3 regions of the Agathobacter rectalis ATCC 33656 genome follow, and region 1 is predicted to be linked to each of the others. Evidence: predicted binding sites of a transcription regulator. Region 1 holds the regulator's gene; each other region holds the start of a gene.
The links. Region 1 encodes HrcA, which represses chaperone genes, less so after heat shock. Its sites were predicted from a motif close to TGTTAGCACTCNNNNNNNNNGAGTGCTAACA; they were not measured.
Positions count from the first base shown of each region.

Region 2: a site for HrcA is predicted at 2,389-2,419, ahead of clpB (ATP-dependent chaperone ClpB). Genes of this name have one in related genera too.
Region 3: a site for HrcA is predicted at 2,412-2,442, ahead of EUBREC_RS10250 (co-chaperone GroES). Genes of this name have one in related genera too.

Region 1 covers NC_012781.1:1,796,409-1,801,448, forward strand. The annotation lists gene dnaK (molecular chaperone DnaK) at 1-1,440, opposite strand, end outside; gene grpE (nucleotide exchange factor GrpE) at 1,582-2,247, opposite strand; gene hrcA (heat-inducible transcriptional repressor HrcA) at 2,262-3,344, opposite strand; gene EUBREC_RS08610 (hypothetical protein) at 3,794-3,985, opposite strand; gene EUBREC_RS08615 (cysteine-rich small domain-containing protein) at 4,053-4,304, opposite strand; gene EUBREC_RS08620 (cobyrinate a,c-diamide synthase) at 4,288-5,040, opposite strand, start outside.
Region 2 covers NC_012781.1:2,436,257-2,441,296, forward strand. The annotation lists gene clpB (ATP-dependent chaperone ClpB) at 1-2,254, opposite strand, end outside; gene EUBREC_RS11550 (GTP pyrophosphokinase) at 2,486-3,148, opposite strand; gene EUBREC_RS11555 (phosphatase PAP2 family protein) at 3,210-3,893, opposite strand; gene EUBREC_RS11560 (phosphatidylserine decarboxylase) at 3,850-4,671, opposite strand; gene EUBREC_RS11565 (CDP-alcohol phosphatidyltransferase family protein) at 4,671-5,040, opposite strand, start outside.
Region 3 covers NC_012781.1:2,122,677-2,127,716, reverse strand. The annotation lists gene EUBREC_RS10260 (glutamate synthase subunit beta) at 1-1,343, shown strand, start outside; gene EUBREC_RS10255 (Cof-type HAD-IIB family hydrolase) at 1,548-2,333, shown strand; gene EUBREC_RS10250 (co-chaperone GroES) at 2,464-2,748, shown strand; gene groL (chaperonin GroEL) at 2,861-4,486, shown strand; gene EUBREC_RS10240 (DegV family protein) at 4,754-5,040, shown strand, end outside.

The sequences.
Region 1 (5,040 bases):
CATATTAGATCCTGCTGTGATTGTGATGTGCTGCTCTTTTCCTGTTCCAAGATCCTTTGCAGACACATTTACGATACCATTTGCATCAATATCGAATGTAACCTCAATCTGTGGAACTCCACGACGTGCTGGTGGGATACCATCAAGTCTGAACTGTCCGAGTGATTTATTATCGCGGGCGAACTGTCTCTCACCCTGTACTACGTTGATATCAACGGCTGTCTGGTTATCAGCGGCTGTAGAGAATATCTGGCTCTTTCTTGTAGGAATAGTTGTATTTCTCTCGATAAGTCTTGTAGCAACACCACCCATTGTCTCGATTGAAAGAGAAAGTGGAGTAACATCAAGGAGAAGTACTTCGCCTGCACCGGCATCTCCTGCAAGCTTACCACCCTGGATAGAAGCACCGATTGCTACGCACTCATCAGGGTTAAGAGACTTGCTTGGCTCTTTTCCTGTCATCTGCTTTACCTTGTCCTGTACGGCCGGAATACGTGTAGAACCACCTACAAGTAATACCTGTCCAAGGTCTGCATTTGTAACGCCTGCATCCTTCATAGCGTTCTGTACAGGGATTGCTGTTCTCTCTACGAGGTCATGTGTCAGCTCATCGAATTTTGCTCTTGTAAGAGTCATATCGAAATGCTTTGGTCCCTCTGCTGTAGCTGTGATGAATGGAAGGTTGATGTTTGTAGTAGTAGCTGAAGACAGCTCCTTCTTTGCCTTCTCAGCAGCTTCCTTTAATCTCTGGAGTGCCATCTTGTCTGTAGAAAGATCAACACCCTCTGCCTTCTTGAACTCGTCAATCATCCACTGTGTTACCTTGTTATCGAAATCATCACCACCAAGGTGTGTATCACCGTTTGTAGATAATACTTCGATTACTCCGTCACCAATCTCGATGATAGATACATCAAATGTACCACCACCAAGGTCATAAACCATAATCTTCTGCTCTTTCTCATTGTCAAGACCATAAGCAAGTGCTGCTGCTGTAGGCTCGTTGATTATACGCTTTACATCAAGACCTGCAATCTTGCCGGCATCCTTTGTAGCCTGACGCTGAGCATCGTTGAAGTAAGCAGGTACTGTGATAACTGCCTCTGTAACCTTCTCACCAAGGTATCCCTCTGCATCAGCCTTTAACTTCTGAAGTACCATAGCTGAAATCTGCTGTGGGCTGTAGCTCTTGTCATCAATCTGCACCTTGTAATCTGTACCCATATGTCTCTTGATAGAAGAAATTGTCTTCTCAGCATTTGTAACTGCCTGACGCTTTGCAGGCTCACCGATAAGTCTCTCTCCTGTCTTTGTGAAAGCAACTACTGAAGGTGTGGTTCTTGCACCCTCCTGGTTTGCTATAACTGTAGGTTTTCCACCTTCCATAACTGCTACGCAGCTGTTTGTTGTTCCTAAATCAATACCAATGATTTTGCCCATTTTATTTTCCTCCTATTAAATATAGTGTTTTTACATGTTTAATATATTTGTAACCATCCGTTGTCTCACATGAATCCCTTAAATGCTGTCTGCATTCATATAAATCTGATTCACTGCCATGCCGGATAGATGTACACATCATTACTGTACTACCGATACCATGCTGTGGCGTACCACTGAATCCTTGTACATATAGCCCTTCTGAAGCTCCTGTGCTACGGTGCCTGACTCAAGCTCATCATTTTCAACCTGCATCACTGCATTGTGGAAATCAGGATCAAACTCCTGTCCTACGCACTCTATTGGCTTTACACCTGCAGCATCAAGCTCTGTGAGCATCTGCTTGTAGACCTTATCCATACCTGTGATAAAAGGATCATCCTTCTTATCATCCGGTACTGCTGCAAGACCTCTCTCGAAATTGTCGATTACAGGAAGGATTTTCTCAACTATTGTCTTTGCTCCCATGTCAAACATCTGGGATTTTTCCTTCTCACTTCTCTTGCGGAAGTTCTCGAACTCTGCCATCTGTCTTTTCAGACGGTCGTTAAGCTCTTCTATCTGCTCATCCTTCTTGTCTTTTTTCTTTTTCTTGAAGAGACCTTTCTTTTCATCTGACTTATCATCTGCTTTTGCATCTGCATCAGCTAAAGCATCATCATCTGATTCAGTTTCATTAATATCTGTATCTTTTGCTTCTTCGGCTGCCTGAGTGCTTTCCTCATCAGCTCCTTCAATCTCTATCTCTTCTGCTTTGCTTTCTGCAGTCTCATTGTCGATTGCTTCTTTTTTAATATCCTCTGGCATTTTTGACCACCTTCCTATGTTTCATCCTCAGACTTCTTATAAATTCCATCTAACTGGGATTTAAGAGTCTTTAGATTATCCATTACTTTTTCATAATCCATACGCTTTGGTCCGACAATTCCTATCGTGCCCTTTACGCCCTCACCCAGATCATATGTCGCAGTGACAACACTGCAGTCCTTCATGGTCTGGATTGGAGATTCATTTCCTATATAAACCTGAATGCCTGTTCCATTGTCCTTCTTCTCGGAATCGGATAGGGATTCAGTAACAAGGCTTGCTAGCTCTTCCTTTTCCTCAAATGCTGACAAAAGTGTCGCTGCATTATTGGAATCCGAAAGCTCAGGATACTTCAGAATATTTGTCGCTCCGCTGGTGTAAATCTTAAGATCCTCACTCTCAGCAAAGGTCTGTGCCAATGCATCAATCACATCAGAGACAATTCCTGAATGAATACCGGCTCTCTCCTTTATGCTTGCAATGTTTCCAAGATTAATCTCGTTCATTGCGAGTCCGTTTAATGAGGTGTTAAGCAGAATGTTGAGCTTAAGTATCGTCTCATTGTCAAGCGGCTCATATAAATCAAGCATCTTGTTTCTGACCATATTATTGTTCATAACAATTACTGCAAGCAGGTGCTGGTCGTCAACCTGTGAAAGCTGGATGAATTTCACCTTGTTGTGATTGACATCCGGTGCAGAAACAAGTGTGGCATAATTAGTATTGTTTGCAAGTACCTTTGCCGCCTGCTTTAACACCTGCTCCATCTTCTCGGTATTTTCAATGACCAGCTCCTTCATATCAGAAAGTTCTTTTTCCTTCTTATCATTGGTCTCTATAAGATGGTCTACATATAATCTGTAGCCCTTATCCGAAGGAATTCTTCCTGCTGAGGTATGTGGCTGTACTATATAGCCCATCTCCTCTAAGTCGCTCATCTCATTTCTGATTGTTGCCGAGCTCAGATTAAGATCTGTATATTTTGAAATTGTACGTGAGCCAACCGGCTCTCCTGTGGCGAGATAATTGCGGATGATTGCATCCAGTATGGTAAGCTGTCTCTCGCTCAACTCTAGTTCTTTGTTTTCATTTTCCATTGGTCACACGCTCCATCTGAAGTATGCTTTTAATTTGTTAGCACTCTGTATTTTGGAGTGCTAATTTTTTATCTGTACATAACATACCACCACCTATTAGCAATGTCAACCCTCGAGTGCTAATTTTTTTAATAAAATTTTTGAAACCCTTGATTTTACTGGGGTTTCAGGCTTTATTAATTTTCTATTAAATTGATTTTGGCGGTATTTACACCACTTTTACACCATTTTTCAATTTTTCATTTCATGCTTAGCATCAAATGATACAAAAAAGCAGTCGATCCTAAATGTGAAAGACTGCTTTATATCATATTTCTTATTGCTTTGTGTGTATATTTAGCTGATTGTCTATATCCCTTCCTGCATACATTACTCTAAGTATTGTTACAACCATTCAAAAATTCCTCTCAAATCACTGTCAGCCTGTTCTGATACTTCTATCTCATATATCATAAGCCATAATCTTTGCGAATATCAGAAAAGGCTTTCTTAGCATTTTTTGTCCGTCCAGCCTGCATATCCGCATATCCCTTCTCTAATTTTTCATTAAACTCTATCTCTGATAATGCGCTGATATCAACAGGTCTGGCAGATGGTATTTTTACTTCAAACGGAAGACCTCTCTGTAAGATAATCTGCATATAAAACATCTCCTTCCTGCCATATTTTTATGTTATGCAAAACCTCCGAACGGCTTTAGGCCATAAATCAGTTATTATTATTCCTAATCAAAATCTGTATGATTTTATCATAATTTTCCGGTCTGTGTGGAAACGTACAGTCTGTACATACCTTGATTTTTTTGCCATTCTTCTCTATGTAGGTCTTACTTCCGGGACAGTTTGGCATACTATACATAGGACAATAACAAAACAGACAATTAAAGTCATCCGAAAGTCCCTTGTGACACGGAAAATATTTGCAATCTGTGTTTTTAAAGTATTTATAAGAGTTTTCCATTTTTATTCCTTCTATATTCATATGCTTTTCTCACAAAGCTCTCTGCAAAATGCGGATTTGACGGATAATACAGGTGCGGAAATCCAAGCCAGTAATTATCATGGCTTATCACGCAGTCGTAGCTTCTGCCTGTGGCCGGCTTGGTCGCAATACAATCGGCTCCATTATCGGTGCTGTCGTAATAATGAAATTCATGCGCCTTTATTTTTTCATTTTGCGGTAGAAAATTGCTATGCTTTTCCGCAAGCTCAATATATCCGAACCTGACCAGCTTTCCCTTAAAATGACACCCACCATCTAATGCCCCCACAAGCTTAGACTTATTCATATCATTTTGTATATCTGCTTTATTTTGTACATCAGCCTTGTTTTGCTCATCTGTATCATCACAGATGTTACGGATATATGTGTGTAGATACATAAACCCTCCACACTCTGCAACCGTCGGCATTCCAGCTCTAAAAGCTTTTTTTATGGCATTCAGCATAGATACGTTTTTACTCAATTCCTTTGCATACAGCTCCGGATAACCGCCTCCAAGCAGCATTGCATCACAATCCTTTGGAAGCCTGGTATCGTGAAGCGGTGAAAAATACTGTAATTTTGCACCGCATTTTTCGAGCATTCTTAGGTTATCTTCATAGTAAAAACAAAAGGCTTCGTCCATGGCAACAGCTATGTTTACGGTATTTATTGCTTTATTTTGCAAAAATTCATTTTGATCACAATTACCTAT
Region 2 (5,040 bases), 640 kb from region 1:
GACCCTTAAGCTCATCCATGACGCGGTTCTCACACTCTGTGCTGATGCTGCCGTCTGCCTCTATACCCTCAAGAAGCTCCTGTGAGCCGAGGTTGCTTGTCATAATGATGATAGTGTTTTTGAAATCCACGGTACGTCCCTGTGAGTCAGTAATTCGTCCGTCATCAAGCACCTGAAGCAGCACATTGAATACATCCGGATGGGCTTTTTCCACCTCATCAAAGAGTACTACTGAGTATGGCTTACGCCTTACAGCCTCTGTGAGCTGTCCACCCTCATCATAGCCTACATATCCAGGAGGCGCTCCGATGAGTCGTGACACTGAGTACTTCTCCATGTACTCACTCATATCGAGTCTGACCATGTTGTTCTCATCATCAAAAAGACTTGCCGCAAGTGCCTTTGCAAGCTCTGTCTTACCTACACCTGTAGGTCCGAGGAACATAAACGAACCTATCGGCTTTGTAGGATCCTTGATGCCTGCCTTTGATCGGATGATAGCCTCTGTCACCTTTGTGACTCCGTCATCCTGTCCTATTACCCTCTTGTGCAGCTCCTCATCGAGGTGAAGTGTCTTATTACGCTCACTCTCCGTAAGCTTTGCAACAGGTATTCCTGTCCAGCGCGAGATAATGAGTGCAATCTCCTCATCGCCCACGTTCTCACGTACAAGCGATAAATCCCTGTCCTTAAGCAGTGCTTCCTCTGATTCCAGCTCCTTCTGCAAATTTGGAAGAACGCCGTACTGCAGCTCTGCCGCCTTTTCCAGGTCATAGTTCTGCTGCGCTGTCTTGATTTCATTCTTTGTGGACTCAATCTTTTCACGAAGCTTGCTGACCTTGTCAACAGCGCCCTTCTCGTTCTGCCACTGAGCCTTTTTCGCATTGAAGTCATCACGCAGCTCTGCAAGCTCCTTTTGTAGTGCTGCGAGCCTGTCCTGACTTAAGTGGTCTGTCTCTTTCTTTAGAGCTGTCTCCTCTATCTCAAGCTGCATAATCTTACGATTCTGCTCATCAAGCTCTGCCGGCATTGAATCAAGCTCCGTCTTTATCATGGCGCATGCCTCATCCACAAGGTCTATTGCCTTATCAGGCAAAAATCTGTCTGTGATGTATCTGTTTGAAAGCACTGCCGCTGTGACAAGTGCCGAATCTGTGATTTTAACGCCATGGAATACCTCGTATCTGTCCTTAAGACCACGAAGTATTGAGATAGTGTCCTCTACTGTCGGCTCGTCTACCATAACAGGCTGGAAACGTCTCTCAAGAGCTGCATCCTTCTCAATGTACTCACGGTACTCATCAAGTGTGGTGGCGCCCACGCAGTGCAGCTCACCTCTTGCAAGCATTGGCTTAAGAAGCTGTCCTGCATCCATAGCTCCGTCTGTCTTTCCGGCTCCTACTATTGTGTGAAGCTCATCGATAAAGAGAATTATCTGTCCGTCAGAGGCTTTTACCTCCTCAAGCACTGCCTTAAGTCTCTCCTCAAACTCGCCCCTGTACTTAGCTCCTGCAATCAGAGAGCCCATATCGAGTGCAAACAGTTTTTTGTCCTTTAAGCCCTCAGGCACATCGCCCTTTACGATACGCTGCGCCAGTCCCTCAACGACTGCCGTTTTACCAACACCCGGCTCACCGATAAGTACCGGGTTATTTTTAGTCTTACGTGAGAGAATACGCACTACATTTCGTATCTCATCATCACGGCCGATAACAGGATCAAGCTTCTGCTGTCTTGCACGCTCCACCATGTCGTAGCCATATTTCTCAAGTGTATCATATGTGGCCTCAGGGTTATCGGATGTGACCTTCTGATTGCCCCTGACCGTAGAAAGTGCTGTGAGGAATCTGTCTCTTGTGAGACCATACTCCTTTATCAGCTCCTTCATTGCCTTGTTTGGATACTTCAGCAGACACAGGAAAAGATGCTCTACCGAAACATACTCATCTCCCATTGCCTTTGCCTCGTCCTCAGCATGGATAAGAACCTTGTTTAAATCATTGCCCACATAGACCTGTGCACTGCTGCCGCTTACTTTTGTACGCGCTGCCAGATGGCGCTTTGCATTCTCTGTGAAATGCTCTACGTTTATCTCCATCTTGTCAATCAGCTTCGGTATCAGTCCGTCCTCCTGTGAAAGTAATGCCACAAGCAGGTGCTCCTGTTCTATCTCCTGATTGCCATAATCATATGCAAGCTTCTCGCAGTCATTGACTGCCTCTATTGATTTCTGTGTAAATTTTTGAATGTTCATAGTCTCACTCCCTTCTACTATGTTATCCATAAATATGATTCTTATGTGTTATACAGGTAATATCAAAATTTTATCTCTAAATAATCCTTTAAATAATTCTTCAATATTTCCTTGTGACTATGTTATAGCACGCAGATTAGCACTCGTCAAGTGAGAGTGCTAACAATTTTTATTAAATAAATATAAACTTTTGATTTACAAGCAAAAAAGAGTGATTTACATCACTCTCTTTTACTCAATCGGCTGCACAATCCCCGAAACATTTGCCAGATTCTGCATCTTGTCATCAGCGTCTGCCATGATATCTGCGCATTTCTTGAGCTCCTGCTGCATCTCCTCCGTGAATATACGGCTCTTCTTGTAGCGGAGCTGATGCTCTGTGCTGGCCCAGAAATTCATGGCAATGGTACGAAACTGTATCTCTATCGGCACCTTGTCCTTGTGATCCGAAAAATACACATCAACCAGCACTATCATATGAAGACTCCTGTAGCCATTCTCCTTCGGTTTTTTTATGTAGTCCTTTATTGTGACAATCTCGACATCCGCCTGATTCACAAGCATATTGGCCACCTGATATACATCGGATATGAATGGACAAATGACCCTGACGCCGGCTATATCCTTAATCTCACGCTTCATGGCGTTGGTGGTGAGCGGAATGCCCTTTCGCTTCATTTTGTCTATTATGCTGTCAAGCGACTTTACACGGCTCTTTATATTCTCAATTGGATTTCTTTCATGATTGTTTTTAAATTCATTATTTAATATCTGCAGCTTTGCGACTATCTGCTGTATACCCGATTCGTAGTAGAACATGATGTGTTCATACTGCGAGGCAATTGAACTAAATTCGCCCAACATCGGCAGCATCTCTATTTGTGTATCATCCATGTTTATACTCCTTGGTTTTAGGTTTTCTTACTAATTGTATACCTTATACTGTTTATACATATTATGCTTCTGTATTCGATTTTCCTTTTTTAACTGCCTTTTTAACTATCAGCTTTGAAACCCGGTATGTCACTTCCACCAGCGCAACTCCTGCAACTACATCATATATCACATGCTGCTTCGTAGTCAATGTGGATATGAATACTGCTATAGCGCAAATACAAAAGGTTGTACGTATCCACTGCGGTACTTTTTTATTGCCACGAATGCCAATATAGCACAGCCAGCTTACTAGGCAGTGTATAGATGGAAAAAGATTGTCCGCTGCATCCATACTATATAAAAAGCGCATGAGCTGTGCCCATATGTCTGAGCCCACTATTTCCGGGCGGGTGTTGGTTGTAGGATACACGACATAACAGATAAAACAGACTGCCTTTGCCAGCCAGTCTGCCATGAGGAAACGATAACAGTGCCTTTTATCCATCGCTGCATTGTACAGATATCCTATAATCCAAAAAATATAGCAGCCAAAATAAATGACTACTGTAGGGTACACAACCGGTATCATATCATCAAGCGAGGTCTCTATATTGTGATGGATAAAACCGCCTGCAATAGCACGCGCGCCCCAGTATACACTGAAATTGAGCACTACTGTAAAAAGCAGCGGAATACGACTGTATTTTGGAAGTATTCTGTTAAAAAACTGTCCTGTTTGCGATATGCTGTCCCTGGATAACACGTACTTCTTTGTCTCCTTTTATACACTCTTTAATTTCCGGAAGCAGGTCAATATGACCTTTTTTAAACAAAAGCACTATTGTGGAGCCAATCAGCTCAAAGTGCCCCATCTCTGCGCCCTTTCTCATCATAACATTCTCGTGGTCATTGACTATGCCTCCCACAAGCAGCGCACCTATCTCAATCTGTGCCACCTTGCCAAAATTAACTGTATCCAGAATAGTCCACATACGCCTGTTTTGCCTATATACAGGAGCATTTTCCAGTGCAATAGGCTGTACACTGTGAAGCAGTCCCTTCACAAAATGATTCCTGCCCTGAAATCCATCATCTATATAGCAGTAATGATGATAATCGTTGGCACAAAGACGCAGTATCACGCAGTCTCCTCCAACAAATTCCTTTGCAATTTTTTTGTCGGTGACAAGGTCCGTCACCTTGTACCATGAGCCCTTGATGTGAAAGCTGTTGTTGCTTTTTATCCTGTATGCACTCAGGTAGCCGTCACACGGGCTGATAAGATGCTCAGCCTGCCTGTCCACCTCAATATCATCACGCTTTCTGGAGAAAAAGTCCTGAAAGCTGTTATATTTCTGACCCTTAAAATCAGACATGTCTATATTGTTATTCTTTATATACCGGCTGATAAACGGCTTAGACAGCGGGGAGCGTGCTACTATTTCTCCGAGCTTAAGTGCACCTGTATGCAGAAGCACCTTAAGTGTCACACGCCCAGGTGCCGTGGTGTAAAGCCAGTCTACAAACGATTTTTTTGCCATTAAATAAGAACCTCCGCAATGAGAATACAAAACTCAACTGCTCCTATACCTACAAGCAGAACCTCTCCAAAAAGAGATGGCTTTTTGAGCTTTACAGGGAGCACGTAGCAAATGCCAATGATTAAAAGGGCAAGTGCCGCGATTGTCTGTGTATGTATAGCTGTGAACTCTCCAATCAGATATACCGCCGGAATAGCAAGCGCACTTGATGTGATTGGAAGCCCCAGATAATACTGTCTGCGCTCTGCTGTCGCTGCCTGCCTGTTGGCCTCATCTACATTAAAGTATGCCAGACGGATAAGCCCGCAAAGTATGAATACAAATATGGCGATAAATGCAACTGATATCTTTGGTGTCACGCAAAATACC
Region 3 (5,040 bases), 330 kb from region 1:
TTCCTTTCTGCCAGTCGGGAATGACAATAGCAGGCATGACATCAGGCTGTCCTCTGCACAACCTGGTTCCGGAGTGGAACGACCTTGTATACACCGGCAACTGGGAGCAGGCATATAATCGTCTGCACAAGACCAATAATTTCCCTGAGTTTACATCAAGAGTCTGCCCGGCATTGTGCGAGAAGGCATGTACATGCGGACACTGGGGCAGTCCGGTGTCAGTCAGGGACAATGAGCATGGTATAATAGAGACTGCATATGCAAACGGATATGCAGCTCCAAAGCCACCAAAGGTCAGAACCGGCAAGAAGGTGGCAATCATTGGTTCGGGTCCTTCAGGACTTGCGGCAGCAGACCAGCTTAACCAGAGAGGCCATGATGTTACAGTATATGAGAGAGAGGACCGCGTCGGTGGCCTGCTCATGTATGGTATTCCAAATATGAAGCTTGATAAGAGCATTATTGACAGAAAAGTTAATATAATGAAGGAAGAGGGCATTCATTTTGTCACAGGCTGTGATGTCGGAAAGGATATAAAGCCGGCAGAGCTTTACAAGAAGTATGACAGGGTAATCCTTTGCTGTGGTGCTAAAAATCCAAGAGACATAAAGGCAGACGGAAGAGATGCAAAGGGTATTTACTTTGCTGTTGATTACCTTACCCAGAATACAAAGAGTCTTTTGAACTCTAACCTGACAGATGGCAAGTTTGTATCTGCAAAGGGCAAAAATGTAGTCATTATCGGTGGCGGTGACACAGGAAACGACTGTGTCGGAACTGCAATCCGTCAGGGCGCCAAATCAGTCACACAGCTTGAGATGATGCCTTGTCCGCCTACAGAGCGTGCCGCAAACAATCCGTGGCCACAGTGGCCGAAGGTCTTAAAGACAGACTACGGCCAGGAGGAAGCCATTGCGGTATTCGGACATGATCCACGTACCTACAAGACAACCGTAAAAGAGTTCCACAAGGACAAAAACGGCAACCTAAAGGAGCTTACAATTGTAAGTCTTGAGAGTAAAAAGGACGAGAAGACAGGCAGGTTCATGATGGTTCCGGTAGAGGGATCAGAGAAAAAGCTTCCGGCAGAGCTTGTGCTTATAGCAGCAGGCTTCCTTGGAACAGAAAGCTATGTGGCAAAGGCATTTGGTGTAGAGCTCAATGCCAGAACAAACGTAAGTACACAGGAGGGACATTACGCTACAAACGTAAAAAACGTATACGTGGCAGGTGATAACCACCGTGGACAGTCCCTTGTAGTATGGGCTATCAGAGAGGGACGTGAGGCTGCCAGAGAGGTTGATGAGAGTCTCATGGGATATTCATATCTCTCAGTACAGTAACAAATTATTATAGCAATTCTTCTTAATAAATTTTATTTCATACATTTTATAGCAAAATCCCGGTGCATTGCACCGGGATTTTTGACATACAAAATTATTGCTTTCTAGAGGTATTGGTACTGTGGATAAACTGATTGAAATTTGATTTATAAGATGTTAAGATAGCAGTGTTTGACATGATAATAAAGATATTAGGAGCAGCAAATGAGTAAAACAGTATTTTTTGACATAGACGGAACAATATGGGACGATGACATGGTAATTCCTGAAAGCACCCTAGAGGCTGTGGCAGCCCTCAAGGCAAACGGACATCTGGCATTTATATGTACAGGACGTGCCAGAGCCAGTGTGAGGTCAGAGAAGCTATTAAATATGGGTTTTGATGGAATAATTGCGGCATGTGGCAACTATATTGAAATGGATGGCAAAGTAATATACGAAAATGACCTGAGCGCAGATATGGTACAAAAGGTCATAAGGGTGCTTTCTGAGTGTAAAATGCCTGTAGTGCTTGAGGGCTCCACAGACTATTGGATAGATGACGAGGGCTTTGAGGATGATCCGTATGTGGATTACCTTTTTGAGTCACTTGGTGAGCATGCACATATAATAAGAGGATATGACGGCGAAATAAGAATTAATAAATTCTCCGCTGACGTGATAGATGGTACTGATTATGAGCGTGTGAAGGCAGAGTTTGCCGATGATTTTCTGATACTTGAGCATGTGGAAAATGTCGTGGAGTTTGTGCCGAAAGGAACCTCAAAGGCAACCGGCATCAAATGGCTGTGCAATCATCTGGATATCCCGCTTGATGAAACATACGCGATAGGCGACAGTGTAAATGACCTTGAAATGCTTGAGAGTGTAGGACATGGAATCGCGATGGGCAACTCAATGCCACCGGTTAAAGAAATTGCGGAATATGTCACATCGGATATTTCAGATGATGGAGTGAAAAATGCGTTAAAGCATTACGGATTGATATAGAAAATGTAAAATAAATATTAAAATGAAATATCACTGTTGACATTGAAATGCAATAGTGATATTTTATTTACAGAAAGAAATTAGCACTCGAAAGAAATGAGTGCTAACAGAGATAAAAGGAGGCAATACAATGAAATTAGTTCCATTATCAGACAGAGTAGTATTAAAGCAGTTAGAAGCAGAGGAAACAACAAAATCGGGAATCATCCTTACAAGTTCAGCACAGGAGAAGCCACAGGAGGCTGAGGTTATCGCAGTAGGACCTGGCGGAATGGTTGACGGCAAGGAAGTTAAGATGCAGGTAACAGTCGGACAGAAGGTTATTTATTCTAAATACGCAGGCACAGAGGTTAAGCTTGACGGAGAAGAGTACATCATCGTTAGACAGAATGATATTCTTGCAGTAGTAGAGTAAGATTAATTTACGGATAGAAGCTAAAGATCCGGTACGTTTTACATATCTGGTCATAGCTGCTTACATTTTGGAATTAAATATCAAATATATAAATAGAAAGGTCGTATAAATCATGGCAAAGGAAATTAAATATGGCTCAGAAGCCAGAGCAGCACTTGGAGCTGGAGTAGATAAATTAGCAAATACAGTCAGAGTAACACTTGGACCAAAAGGAAGAAACGTAGTACTTGACAAATCATACGGTGCACCACTCATCACAAACGATGGTGTTACAATCGCAAAAGAGGTTGAGCTTGAGGATGCTTTCGAGAACATGGGAGCACAGCTTGTCAAGGAAGTTGCCACAAAGACAAATGATGTAGCAGGAGACGGAACAACAACAGCTACAGTTCTTACACAGGCAATGGTTCAGGAAGGAATGAAGAACCTTGAGGCAGGAGCAAACCCAATCGTGCTTCGTCGTGGTATGAAGAAGGCTACAGACAAAGCTGTTGAGGCACTTAAGGATATGAGCCAGAAAGTAAAAGGCAAAGAGCAGATCGCTAAGGTTGCAGCTATCTCAGCAGGAGATGAGGAAGTTGGTAATCTCGTAGCAGACGCTATGGAAAAGGTTACAAACGATGGTGTTATCACAATTGAAGAGTCAAAGACAATGCAGACAGAGCTTGACCTTGTAGAAGGTATGCAGTTCGACAGAGGATACCTCTCAGCATATATGTGCACAGATATGGACAAGATGGAAGCAGTACTTGATGATCCGTATATCCTTATTACTGACAAGAAGATTTCTAACATCCAGGATATTCTTCCATTACTTGAGAAGATTGTTCAGGCCGGTGCAAGACTTCTTATCATCGCTGAGGATGTTGAGGGCGAGGCTCTTACAACACTTATCGTTAATAAGCTTCGTGGTACATTCAATGTAGTAGCTGTAAAGGCTCCTGGATATGGTGACAGAAGAAAAGCAATGCTTGAGGATATTGCAATCCTTACAGGTGGTCAGGTGATCAGCTCTGATCTTGGACTTGAGCTCAAGGATACAACAATCGATATGCTTGGCCGTGCTAAGTCAGTTAAGGTTCAGAAGGAGAACACAGTCATCGTTGATGGTGCCGGAGACAAGGATGCTATCGCAGGCAGAGTAAGCCAGATCCGTGGTCAGATTGATGAGACAACATCTGAGTTTGATAAAGAAAAATTACAGGAGCGTCTTGCCAAGATGGCAGGCGGTGTAGCAGTTATCCGTGTAGGTGCTGCAACAGAGACAGAGATGAAAGAGGCAAAGCTTCGTATGGAGGATGCCCTTAACGCTACAAGAGCAGCAGTTGAAGAGGGAATCATCGCAGGTGGTGGATCAGCATATATCCATGCATCAAAGAAGGTTGCAGAGCTTGTTGATACACTTGAGGGCGATGAGAAGACAGGTGCAAAGGTTATCCTTAAAGCACTCGAGGCTCCACTTTACTATATCGCTGCAAATGCAGGACTTGAAGGTGCAGTAATCATCAACAAGGTAAAGGAGTCAGCTCCTGGAACCGGCTTCAACGCAGCTACAGAAGAGTATGTAGATATGGTTGATAACGGAATCCTTGATCCTGTAAAGGTTACAAGAAGTGCATTACAGAATGCAACATCAGTAGCTTCAACACTCCTCACAACAGAGTCAGCAGTAGCTACAATCAAAGAGGACACTCCAGCAATGCCAGCCGGAGCCGGCGCCGGAATGGGCATGATGTAATCGTAGACAATGAGGAAAAAAGAAACCCGTGGTCACACTCGTGTGAACCGCGGGTTTTCTTTTTGACGAATGTCCGGATATGAGCAAGTAGCACGTGAGTGCGGATTGCGAATATACGGAGGCTGGTGTAAGCCAGCCGTGTCTACTATGTAGGTAAAATAACGCCACTGTCCATCAAAAACTTCTTTTCAAACAATTACACCTATGGTATAATGAGCGGTGTTGGAAAAAATACGACAATGAAAATTTATATCGGAGTGAGAATTAATGAGTAAGGTTATAGTAGTTACCGATTCAAACAGCGGTATCACACCTGACGAGGCAAAGAAGCTTGGAGTTGAGGTGATTCCAATGCCTTTTTACATCGATGAGCAGATGTATTATGAGAATATCGATCTGACGCAGGAGCAGTTCTATGAGAAGCTTACGGCAGGCGGCGATATCAAGACATCTATGCCTTTGGTTGGTGATGTAACAGATAAATGGGATGAGTTTTTAAAGGAAAATGATGAGATTGTATACATTCCAATGTCATCAGGTCTTTCAAGCTCATG